Regions from separate parts of the Nonomuraea sp. NPDC046570 genome, predicted to be linked through region 2. Evidence: riboswitches for the same ligand, from Rfam matches in the RefSeq annotation. Region 2 holds a riboswitch; each other region holds the start of a gene.
What was found. Region 2 has a riboswitch for cobalamin ahead of cobN (cobaltochelatase subunit CobN). Riboswitches for the same ligand answer to the same signal wherever they lie in the genome.

Region 1 (3,270 bases), on a different contig from region 2:
GCCAGTGCCTCGGGCGCGTCGAACGGCAGGCGCAGCGCGAAGAACACGTCCGCCAGCCCCATCACGCCGAGCCCGATCGGCCGCCACCTCCTGTTGGCCGCCTCGGCCTCGGGGGTGGGGTAGAAGCCCAGGTCGATGGTCTTGTCGAGGAAGCGGACGGCGGTCCGCACGGTGGCGCGCAGCCGCGCCCAGTCGATCGAGCCCTCACGCAGGTGGGCGGCCAGGTTGACCGAGCCGAGGTTGCAGACGGCGGTCTCGCCGTCGCTGGTGACCTCCAGGATCTCGGTGCACAGGTTGGACAGGTGGATGACGTTCTCGGGGCGGGCGGTCTGGTTGGAGGTGCGGTTGGCCGCGTCCTTGAAGGTCATCCAGCCGTTGCCGGTCTGGGCGAGGGTGCGCATCATGCGGCCGTAGAGCACCCGGGCGGGGAGCTGCTTGACGTAGCGCCCGGCGGCCTCGCACTCGCGGTAGGCGCGGTCGAAGGCCTCGCCGTACAGGTCGGTGAGCTGCGGGACCTCCTTGGGGTCGAACAGCGACCAGAGCTCGTCCGCCTCGACCCGGCGCATGAACTCGTCGGGGACCCAGTTGGCCAGGTTCAGGTTGTGCGTACGGCGGGCGTCCTCGCCGGTGTTGTCGCGCAGTTCCAGGAACTCCTCGATGTCGGCGTGCCACGTCTCCAGGTACACGCACGCCGCCCCCTTGCGCCGCCCGCCCTGGTTGACCGCCGCCACCGAGGAGTCGAGCGTGCGCAGCCACGGCACGATGCCGTTGGAGTGCCCGTTGGTGCCGCGGATCAGCGAGCCGCGGGAGCGCACCCTGCTCCAGGCGATGCCGATGCCGCCGGCGTACTTCGACAGCCTGGCCACCTGGCCGTACCGCTCATAGATCCCCTCCAGCTCGTCGCGCGGCGAGTCCAGCAGGAAGCACGAGGACAGCTGCGGCCGGCGCGAGCCGGAGTTGAACAGCGTCGGCGAGGAGGGCAGGTAGGACAGCGTGGACATCAGCCCGTACAGCTCGGCCGCCTCCGCCACCGAGGCGGACAGGCCGCAGGCCACGCGCAGGAAGAAGTGCTGGGGCCGCTCCAGCACCGCCCGGGTCTCGGGGTGGCGCAGCAGGTAGCGGTCGTAGACCGTGCGCAGGCCGAAGTACTCGAACCGGCCGTCAGCGGTCGTGTCGACCAGCGCGTCCAGCTCGGCGGCGTGCGCGGCGACGAACTCGGCGAGGCCGTCCTGGATCAGGCCCGCGGCGTGGGTGGCGGCGATGGAGTCGGAGAAGGTGCGCACGCCGTGCGTGGCGGCCTCGTCGGCGATCTCCTCGGCCAGCAGTCCGGCGGCGATCCTGGAGTTCTCCGGGTCGGCGATCACCCGGGCCGCGGCCTGCTCGATGGCCTGCCTGCGGTCAACCTCAACGATCTGCGTCACGTGCTCTACTCCTCGCGAGCTCTTCCCCCGTGAGGGCACGCGAGAGCACCGCGACGCAAGGAACCCCCGGCCGCGCGACTCCCGGGCCCTCCCTCGAGGCCCATGGAACGATCACGTCGCCGGCAGGTCTTCGGACTCGCGGGCACGCCGGATGGCGCCTAGTGGCCGTCGCTTCCCAGATCTCTCCAGTGCTCATGACGGCGGTCGTTCCCGCTCACCGCTGCGGGGCAGTCCCGGACTCACACCGGGTTCCCTATTGCTCCGCCCTCTCGCGAGGGCGAACCAGCGACAGTCCAGGATCCTACATCTAGTGGCCGTTGCCGCAACTACCCCAACAAGTTGTGTCGAGCAGGCCCAGGTCGCGGAGTGCGCCGCGGGTTCGCCCGGTCTCCGACTCCAGCCACGCGCCGAAGTCGTCCCCGGTGAGCGGCAACGGCCTCCACCCCCGGGTACGGCACGCCTCCAGCCACGACTCCGACTTGATCACCCGGTCGATCATCTCGACCGCCGCGGTCTTGTCGATCTCGCGCATCCGGGGCGGGCCGAGCACGGCGCACCAGTCGGTGAAGTCGATGCGCACGCCCGCCTCCAGCAGCGGGGGCGCGTCCACGCCGGGGACGCCGGCGGCCGAGGAGACGGCCAGCGGCCGTACCCTGCCCTGGTCGATCCGGTCGCGCCAGGCCGACAGCGGCCCGGCGGCGACGCCCGCCCGGCCGCCGAGCAGCGCGGTGGCCGCCTCGACCGGACCAGGGTAGCCCGCGTAGTCGAGCAGCCGCGCGTCGGCCCCGAGCCCCTGGGCGACCAGCCCGAACAGCAGGTGGTCGGCCTCGCCCTGCGGCCCGCCGGCGAGCAGCAGCTTCGTCGGGTCGGCGACGAGGTGGGCGGCGAAGTCCTCGAAGCCGGTCAGGCGCGAGTGCCTGGCCACGACGAGTACCTCCGGCTCGCCGACCAGCCTGGCCAGCGGGGTGCCCTCGGCGAGCGGGCCGCCGCCGTCGTTGATCTCGGCGGCGAGGGCGGGCAGGCCGGTCACGGTGAGCCGGGTGATGGTCCCGGGCCCGGCGAAGGCGCCGGCGCCCGCGACGTCGACGCCTTCGCGCCCGAGGATCCTGGACAGCGCCTGCGCGAGAGGCGTCCAGGTCTCCCCGCCGGGGACGACGGACACGCGCCCGAGCGTGCCGCCGCCCTTGGCGCCGCCGCAGCCCGTCAGGCACGCGGCCGCGCCGAGCCCCCAGGCGAGGAACTGCCGACGGCGCACGGGACCCCCCTCCCGACGACCACCCGATACTTTATGTTATCGATATATCACGGTAAGTCACACACCGGGGTCACTCCTCGTCGGCCGGGAGGGTGAACAGGCGGATGTACAGCGGCCTCGCGCCGGGGGGCGCGTCCTCGGCCCGATGGCTGTACTTCAGCAGCAGCGCGATGTACTCCTCGTGGAAGTCGTGGAGCTCCTCCTTGGTCATCCGGCCGAACCCGCGCGAGGACTTGGCCCAGCCGGGGTCCCGGCGGTAGGCGGCCGGGAAGCGGTCGAGCAGGTCGCGCTCCTCCTCCATGCCGATGCGGTGGAACTCGGCGAGCACCGAGCGGTCCTCGGGGGCGAGCTGGTCGGGGGTGGGCAGGCGGTAGTCGCGCGGGCCCGCCGCCTTGCGCCACCAGCGCTCCCGGCCCGCCGACCGCTCGGCGATCTCCTCGACGAAGCCGTACTTCTCCAGTTGGCGCAGGTGGTAGCTGGTGGTGCCGGTCTTGGCGCCGAGTTGTTCGCCCAGCGTGGTGGAGGTGGCGGGGCCGTGCACCTCCAGCAGGCGCAGCATCTGGCGGCGCATGGGGTGGGCCAGCGCCTTCAGCC
Region 2 (3,270 bases):
TCGGTGTCGTGCGGCCGGTCGGCCAGCCCCAGATCGTGGTCCAGCCGCGCGGCCTGGATCAGCGTCCAGATCTGCGCCCTGATCGCCGGCAGCTTGGCCGGGTCCATCGCCGCGATCGAGGCGTGCTCGTCCAGCAACTGCTCCAGCCGGGCGATGTCCCCGTAGGTCTCGGCGCGGGCCATCGGCGGCACCATGTGATCCACGAGTACGGCATGCGCCCGCCGCTTCGCCTGCGTCCCCTCACCCGGATCGTTCACCAGGAACGGGTACACCAGCGGCAGATCCCCCAGCGCCGCGTCCGGCCCGCACGAGGCCGACAGGCCCGCCGACTTGCCCGGCAGCCACTCCAGGTTGCCGTGCTTGCCGACGTGCACCATCGCGTGCGCGCCGAACTCGCCCGCCAGCCAGCGGTAGGCGGCCAGGTAGTGGTGGCTGGGCGGCAGGTCCGGGTCGTGGTAGATGGCGATCGGGTTCTCGCCGAAGCCGCGCGGCGGCTGCACCATCACCACCACGTTGCCCGCCCGCAGCGCGGCCAGCACGATGTCGCCCTCGTGCACGAACAGCTCGCCCGGAGGCGGGCCCCAGTGGCGTTCCATCCCCTCGCGCAGATCGGCCGGGAGGGTGCGGTACCAGCGTTCGTAGGAGGCCGCCGAGATGCGCACCGGGTTGCCGGCGAGCTGCTCCTCGGTGAGCCAGTTCTGGTCCTGGCCGCCGGCCGCGATGAGCGCGTGGATCAGCGCGTCGCCGTCCTGGTCGGCCACGCCGGGGAAGCCCTCGCCCAGGTCGTACCCGGCCTTCTGGAGCCGGGCCAGCAGCCGCACCGTGCTGGCGGGGGTGTCCAGGCCGACCGCGTTGCCGACCCTGGAGTGCTTCGTCGGGTACGCCGAGAGCATCACGACGAGCTTCTTGTCCGCGTTCGGGACGTGCCTGAGCAGGCCGTGCCGTACGGCGGTGCCCGCCACCCGGGCCGCCCGCTCGGGGTCGGCGGCGTACACGGTCAGGCCGTCCTCGTCGATCTCCTTGAAGGAGAACGGGACGGTGATGATGCGGCCGTCGAACTCGGGGATCGCCACCTGGGAGGCGGCGTCCAGCGGGGACAGGCCGTCGTCGTTCTCCTCCCACGCCTGGCGGCTCGTGGTCAGGCAGAGGCCCTGCAGGATCGGCACGTCCAGCCCGGCCAGCGCGCCCACGTCCCACGCCTCGTCGTCGCCGCCCGCGCCCGCGGTGGCCGGGCGGGAGCCGCCGGCCGCGAGCACGGTGACGACCAGGGCGTCGGCCGCGCGCAGCGTCTCCAGCAGGGCGGGCTCCGCCGTACGCAGGGAGGAGCAGAAGATCGGCAGGGCCTGCCCGCCCGCGTCCTCGATCGCCGCGCAGAGCGTCTCCACGAAGGCGGTGTTGCCCGCCATGTGGTGCGCGCGGTAGTAGAGCACGCCGACCGTGGGGCCCTCCTGGGTGCGCGGCTGGCGGTCCAGCGGGCCCCAGGTCGGGGTGGGTTCCGGGGCGGCGAAGCCGTGGCCGGTGAGCAGCGCGGTGTCGCTCAGGAAGGCGTGCAGCTCGGCCAGGTTGGCCGGGCCGCCGTAGGCCAGGTAGGCGTGCGCGTCGGCGCAGGTGCCCGCGCTGACCGTGGACAGCTCCATCAGCTCGGCGTCGGGCGCCTGCTCGCCGCCCAGGATCACCACCGGGCGCGGGCCGGACAGCAGGTGGTCCAGGCCCTCCTCCCAGGCGCGGCGGCCGCCCAGCAGGCGCACCACGACCAGATCCACCCCGTCGAGCAGGGCGGGCAGGTCCTCGGCCGTCAGCCTGGCCGGGTTGCCCAGCCGGTAGGCCGCGCCGCTCGCGCGGGCGCTCAGCAGGTCGGTGTCGGAAGTGGACAGCAGCAGGACCACATTGCTCGTAGAGCGCACGGGGTTCCTCCCTCGGGGTCCTCGCCCCGGTCGTGGATGTCACGACGGCAGAAGTCTCCTGGCTCCCGGATCGACGCTCACCCCTGACCTTCCAGCCCGTTTCCGGGCCGTGGCCTGTGGCGGGGGTCGCTCCCCGGTTACAGTGGCGGGACCGCGCCGGTTTCTCACCGGCTTCCTTCATGCCGTCGCCTGATGATGAGACTACGGCAGCAGGATTCAATGCAAGAAACTGGCGTTAACATCCTCAGCGTGTCCAAAGCCGACTTTTCCGGACGTGTACGCCCTGATGCCTGTCCGGGGGCGCTCCAGGTGCACACCGCCGCCGACGGGGCGCTGGCCCGTGTCCGCCTTCCGGGCGGCGCCGTCTCCGCCACGCAGCTCGACGAGCTGGCCTCCTGCGCGGACTTCCTCGGGTCGGGGGTGATCGAGCTGACGTCGCGGGCGAACGTCCAGGTGCGGGGGTTGCGCGACCCCGCGGCGTTCGCGGCCCGGATGGCGGCCATCGGCCTGCTGCCGTCGGCGACACACGAACGCGTCCGCAACATCGTGGCCTCACCGGTGTACGGCCCTTCGAGCGTGACCGACGTCCAGCCGCTGGTGACCGCCCTGGACCTGGCGATCCGCGCCCGCCCCAGACTCGCCGAGCTGCCTGGGCGCTTCCTGTTCGCGCTGGACGACGGGACGGGGGATGTGGTCGGCCTGGGCGCGGACGTGACACTCACCTGGCGGGCGCCTGATGACCGGGCGGGAGGCGTCGGGGCCGGGCAGGTGCTGCTGGCCGGGGCCGATGTGGGGCTCGCGGCGGAGCCGGGCGCGCGGGCCGTGACCCTGATGGTCGCCGCCGCCGAGGCGTTCCTGGACGAACGCGCGGCCCAGAACTCGGCGGCATGGCGCATCCGCGAGCTGACAGACGGCCCCACCCGGCTCGCCGCCCGACTCGCCCCGCACGCCACCAACCCGCACGCCACCGACCCGACCGCTGCGGAAGCGGTTGGCGGGGTCGGGGCACCAGGCGTGCGACGGCAGCGGGATGGGCGGGTGGCGCTGGAGGTCGTGGTGCCGCTCGGACGCCTCTCGGCAGCCCAGGCGCGAGCCCTCGCCACCGCCGCCCGCACTCCGGACGGCGAGGCGCCGGTACGGCTGACGCCCTGGCGCACCGCCATCGTGCCCGGTCTCACTCCCGCCCAGGCCGCCCACCAGATCGAGGCGCTCGTCGCGGCGGGCCTCGTCGCCGACCCCGCGTCCCCCTGGGCGGGCCTCACCGCGTGCACCGGCAGTCCCGGCTGCGCCAAGTCCCTGGCGGACGTCCAGGCGGACGCGGCGAGCTGGGCCACGGAGCAGGAGACGGCACGGCATGCCCAGGAAG
Region 3 (3,270 bases), on a different contig from region 2:
GCAGGTTGAGCGGACGGCTGACGCCGAGCAGCACCCCGGTCCCGAGCAGTACCGCCGCGGCGGGGATCCACAGCAGGTCCCAGGTGGTTCCGGCCAGCCCGCCCAGCATCCAGCGCAGGGCCGCGTCGGCCTTGTGCGGGTCGTTGGAGGTGATGATGAGGTAGCTGGCGACCGCCGAGAGCACCTCGGCGGTGGCGACTCCGGCCAGCACCAGCCGTACCGTGGTCATCCGCCCGCCGGAGCGGGCCAGCGAGTAGACCAGCACGAGCGCCGCGAAGGCGCCGACGAACGCGGCCAGCGGCAGCGAGAACGCCCCGAGCAGCGAGACGTTCAGCACCATCACGACGACCGCGCCGACCGTCGCCCCAGACGACACCCCCAGCAGCATCGGGTCGGCCAGCGGGTTGCGCACCAGCGCCTGCAGCGCCATCCCGCACACCGACAGCCCCGCCCCCACCACCCCGCACAGCAGGATCCGGGGCACCCGGACATCCATCACGATCGTCTCCCGAACCGGCGCCCAACTCGGCTCGACCAGCGGCGGATACACCCGATGCAGCAGAATGCCCCACACCTCCCCGAACGGCAGCCGCACCGACCCAACCGCGACCCCCGCCGTCCCCGCCACGACCACCGCGACGGACAACACCACCAGAACCAGCGTGTACGGCACGCGCCCGCGTTCGGTCACGCGAAAAGATCCGGATGCAACTGGCGGGCCAGCGCCTCCACCCCGGAAGGCACCCGCACGCCCAGCACCGCCGACGACAGCGGCAACACCGCGAACCGCTGGTTCTTGATCGCGGGCACGTCCTTGAGCGCCGGATTGCCGAGCAGGAACTTTTTCTTCGCCTCCACCGACTGGTCGCCGTAGTCGTAGATGACGATCATCTCGGGCGCCCGCTCCGCGACCTGCTCGAACGAGACGTTCCCCCAGGCCTTGCCGAGGTCGCCGAACAGGTTCGTCCCCCCGGCCAGCTTGATCATCTCGTTGCCGATGCCCGCACCGCCCGCCGTGAAGGCCGTCTTGTCGCCGCTGTCGTACACGAACACCTTGACCGGCTCGACCCGCCCGATCTTGGCCTTGACCCCGTCCAGCACCCCCCGCATCGCGACCACCTGCCGCTCCGCCCGGTCGGACACCCCGAAGATCCTGCCGACCGCCCGAACCTCCTCCTCGACCTGGGCCGCCGTCACCGGCCCCGCCGGGCACTCCTCACCGTTCACCCGCGAGGTGATCCCGGCCTCCGCCAGTACGGCCCGGCCGCGCCCCTCCTTCTCGTCGAAGGCGCTGTCGAACCCGCCGTACACGAAGTCCGGCTCCACCGACAGCAGCGCCTCGTACGAGGGGTACTGCTCGGCGAGGACCTTGATCCCCTTGTAGGCGTTCTCGTACTCGGGCAGGATCCGGTCGTCGAGGTAGGCCGTGGCCACCATCGACTTCTCCAGCCCGAGCGCGAGCATGATCTCGGTGACGTGCTGGTTGAGCGTGACCGCCCGCTGCGGCGGCCGCTGGTAGGTGGTCGTCACGCCGCAGTTGGTCATGGTGAGGGGGAAGCCCGCGGCGGACGGCGCGGTGGGCTGAGTGGTGGTGTGAGCGCTGGTTCCGCAGCCCGTCGCCAGCAGGACGGACAGGAGGAACGCGAGCGAGCGTCGGCTCGTCATGAACGGGTCCTTTCACTCACGGGTCGCACCCGATGAGCGGGAGGGGCAAGGAGCCGGATCATCACAAGAGGGTCGCGACGCGGGCAGCCCGAAGGACCGCACACCGATGAGCGGCATGGCGACCACCGTTCCTCTCTTGGGGAGATCCGCCCCAATTTCTCTGAGGAGGCGACCGCGTGAGTCTCCTGGCTCTCGGGTCAAAGCTCCCTCCGGCCTTCCCACCCGCACCCGGGCAGTGGCTTCATCGGAGTTCGCTCACCGATCACAGTGGCGGGACCGCGCCGGATTCACACCGACTTCCTCGTCCGCCGTCGCCTACGCCGCCCATGGTCGCACACCCACATCAAGGACCACTGCGTGGGCGTTTCGCGGTGCCCCGGCACGCGTTCATCCCGGAAGTGGCCCTGGGTGCTGGAGATCGGCACGGGCACGCGGCCGCGGCTGCCCCGGGCGGGTGCCCTACGACCGAGCCCACGTCACGTGCGGCATCCGGGCCGTGCCGTACGGCTGGGCCTGGCGGGACAGGTTCGGGATGACGGTCACGCCGGAGGGGCGGCAGGTGTGGCTGGATTCTCCGGGGCGGGTCGTCGGGTGACGTTTCCCTGAAAGTGGGTGCCCCCGCCGTGGCGGCGGGGGCACGGGCGTGCCACGACTACTTGGGCAGGCACTTCACGGTGTAGGAGATCTCCTTCACCGGCTTGTTGTGGTTGAGCACCTCGAAGCGGGCGATGCCGCTGGTGGCCACCAGGTGCGTGCCTCCCACGATCTTGGTCGTCCCAGCACCGAGGGCCCTCTTGCTCGCGAAGGTGCGTCCGGCCACCAGCCAGCGGTACTCCACCTCCCCGGCGCGGTCCAGGGTCAGTGTCACGTCCACCGCGACCCGCGGCGACTCGTCGCAGTCAGGGTCGGGGTAGCTGACGAGGTGGTCGATCTTGCCGAGGGCCACGGTCACGGGCGGGGACTCGGTCAGGCACTTGAGTACGAACGTCCGCTCGACGGGCTCGCGGGAGCCGCCCTCCACCATGAGGCCGAGGGTGTGAGTGCCGGACTGCTGGTCATTCAGAGAGAACCTGCCGAACACGTACCTGGAGCGAGCACTGCCGCTCTCGGTGAAGTCGATCCGCTCCTCCTGCCACGGCGAGCCGTTCAGAATCCACCGGTACGTGACGGTGGTGGCCGGCCCGGCGGGCAACTGGATGGTGCCCCACGCGTTGTACTCGATGGGAGCCGTGCAGGTGCCCTCGTAGTCGCCGGGAGTCAGGTAGGGGATGGCGGCCACGGGCTTCGCCGGCGGCGGGTCCGTCGGGCCCGGGGTGGGGGTACCTGTGGAGCTGGGGGTGGGAGTGGGGGTGGGTGTGCTGGTGCAGGTCACCTGGTAGGTGGCGCGGCCCGAGTCGTGCCCCCGTGTCACCCGGATGGCCTTCCAGCCGCCAGTGGTGCTGCCAACGCTGAGCGGCAAGACGACCTGCTTGAGGCGGGGGCCTCCGGCGGGGAAGTCCAGGTACTCGACGGGCCCGTCGCCCTGGGCGCTGTCCACCCACCGGTAGGCCACGCGGGCCGGGGTCCTGGACACCTGGATGGTGCCGGTGAAGCGCACGGTCGTGG

Region 1: another riboswitch for cobalamin. It lies ahead of ABZ911_RS08715 (ribonucleoside-diphosphate reductase subunit alpha); the one in region 2 lies ahead of cobN (cobaltochelatase subunit CobN).
Region 3: another riboswitch for cobalamin. It lies ahead of ABZ911_RS18810 (ABC transporter substrate-binding protein); the one in region 2 lies ahead of cobN (cobaltochelatase subunit CobN).

The regions. Positions count from the first base shown of each region.
Region 1 covers NZ_JBEYZF010000004.1:86,621-89,890, forward strand. The annotation lists gene ABZ911_RS08715 (ribonucleoside-diphosphate reductase subunit alpha) at 1-1,421, opposite strand, end outside; cobalamin riboswitch at 1,525-1,723, opposite strand; gene ABZ911_RS08720 (tripartite tricarboxylate transporter substrate-binding protein) at 1,729-2,676, opposite strand; gene ABZ911_RS08725 (helix-turn-helix domain-containing protein) at 2,747-3,270, opposite strand, start outside.
Region 2 covers NZ_JBEYZF010000003.1:225,480-228,749, reverse strand. The annotation lists gene cobN (cobaltochelatase subunit CobN) at 1-1,886, opposite strand, end outside; cobalamin riboswitch at 1,937-2,124, opposite strand; gene cobG (precorrin-3B synthase) at 2,154-3,270, shown strand, end outside.
Region 3 covers NZ_JBEYZF010000010.1:212,821-216,090, reverse strand. The annotation lists gene ABZ911_RS18815 (iron ABC transporter permease) at 1-691, opposite strand, end outside; gene ABZ911_RS18810 (ABC transporter substrate-binding protein) at 688-1,665, opposite strand; cobalamin riboswitch at 1,844-1,970, opposite strand; gene ABZ911_RS18805 (hypothetical protein) at 2,120-2,260, shown strand; gene ABZ911_RS18800 (hypothetical protein) at 2,318-3,270, opposite strand, start outside.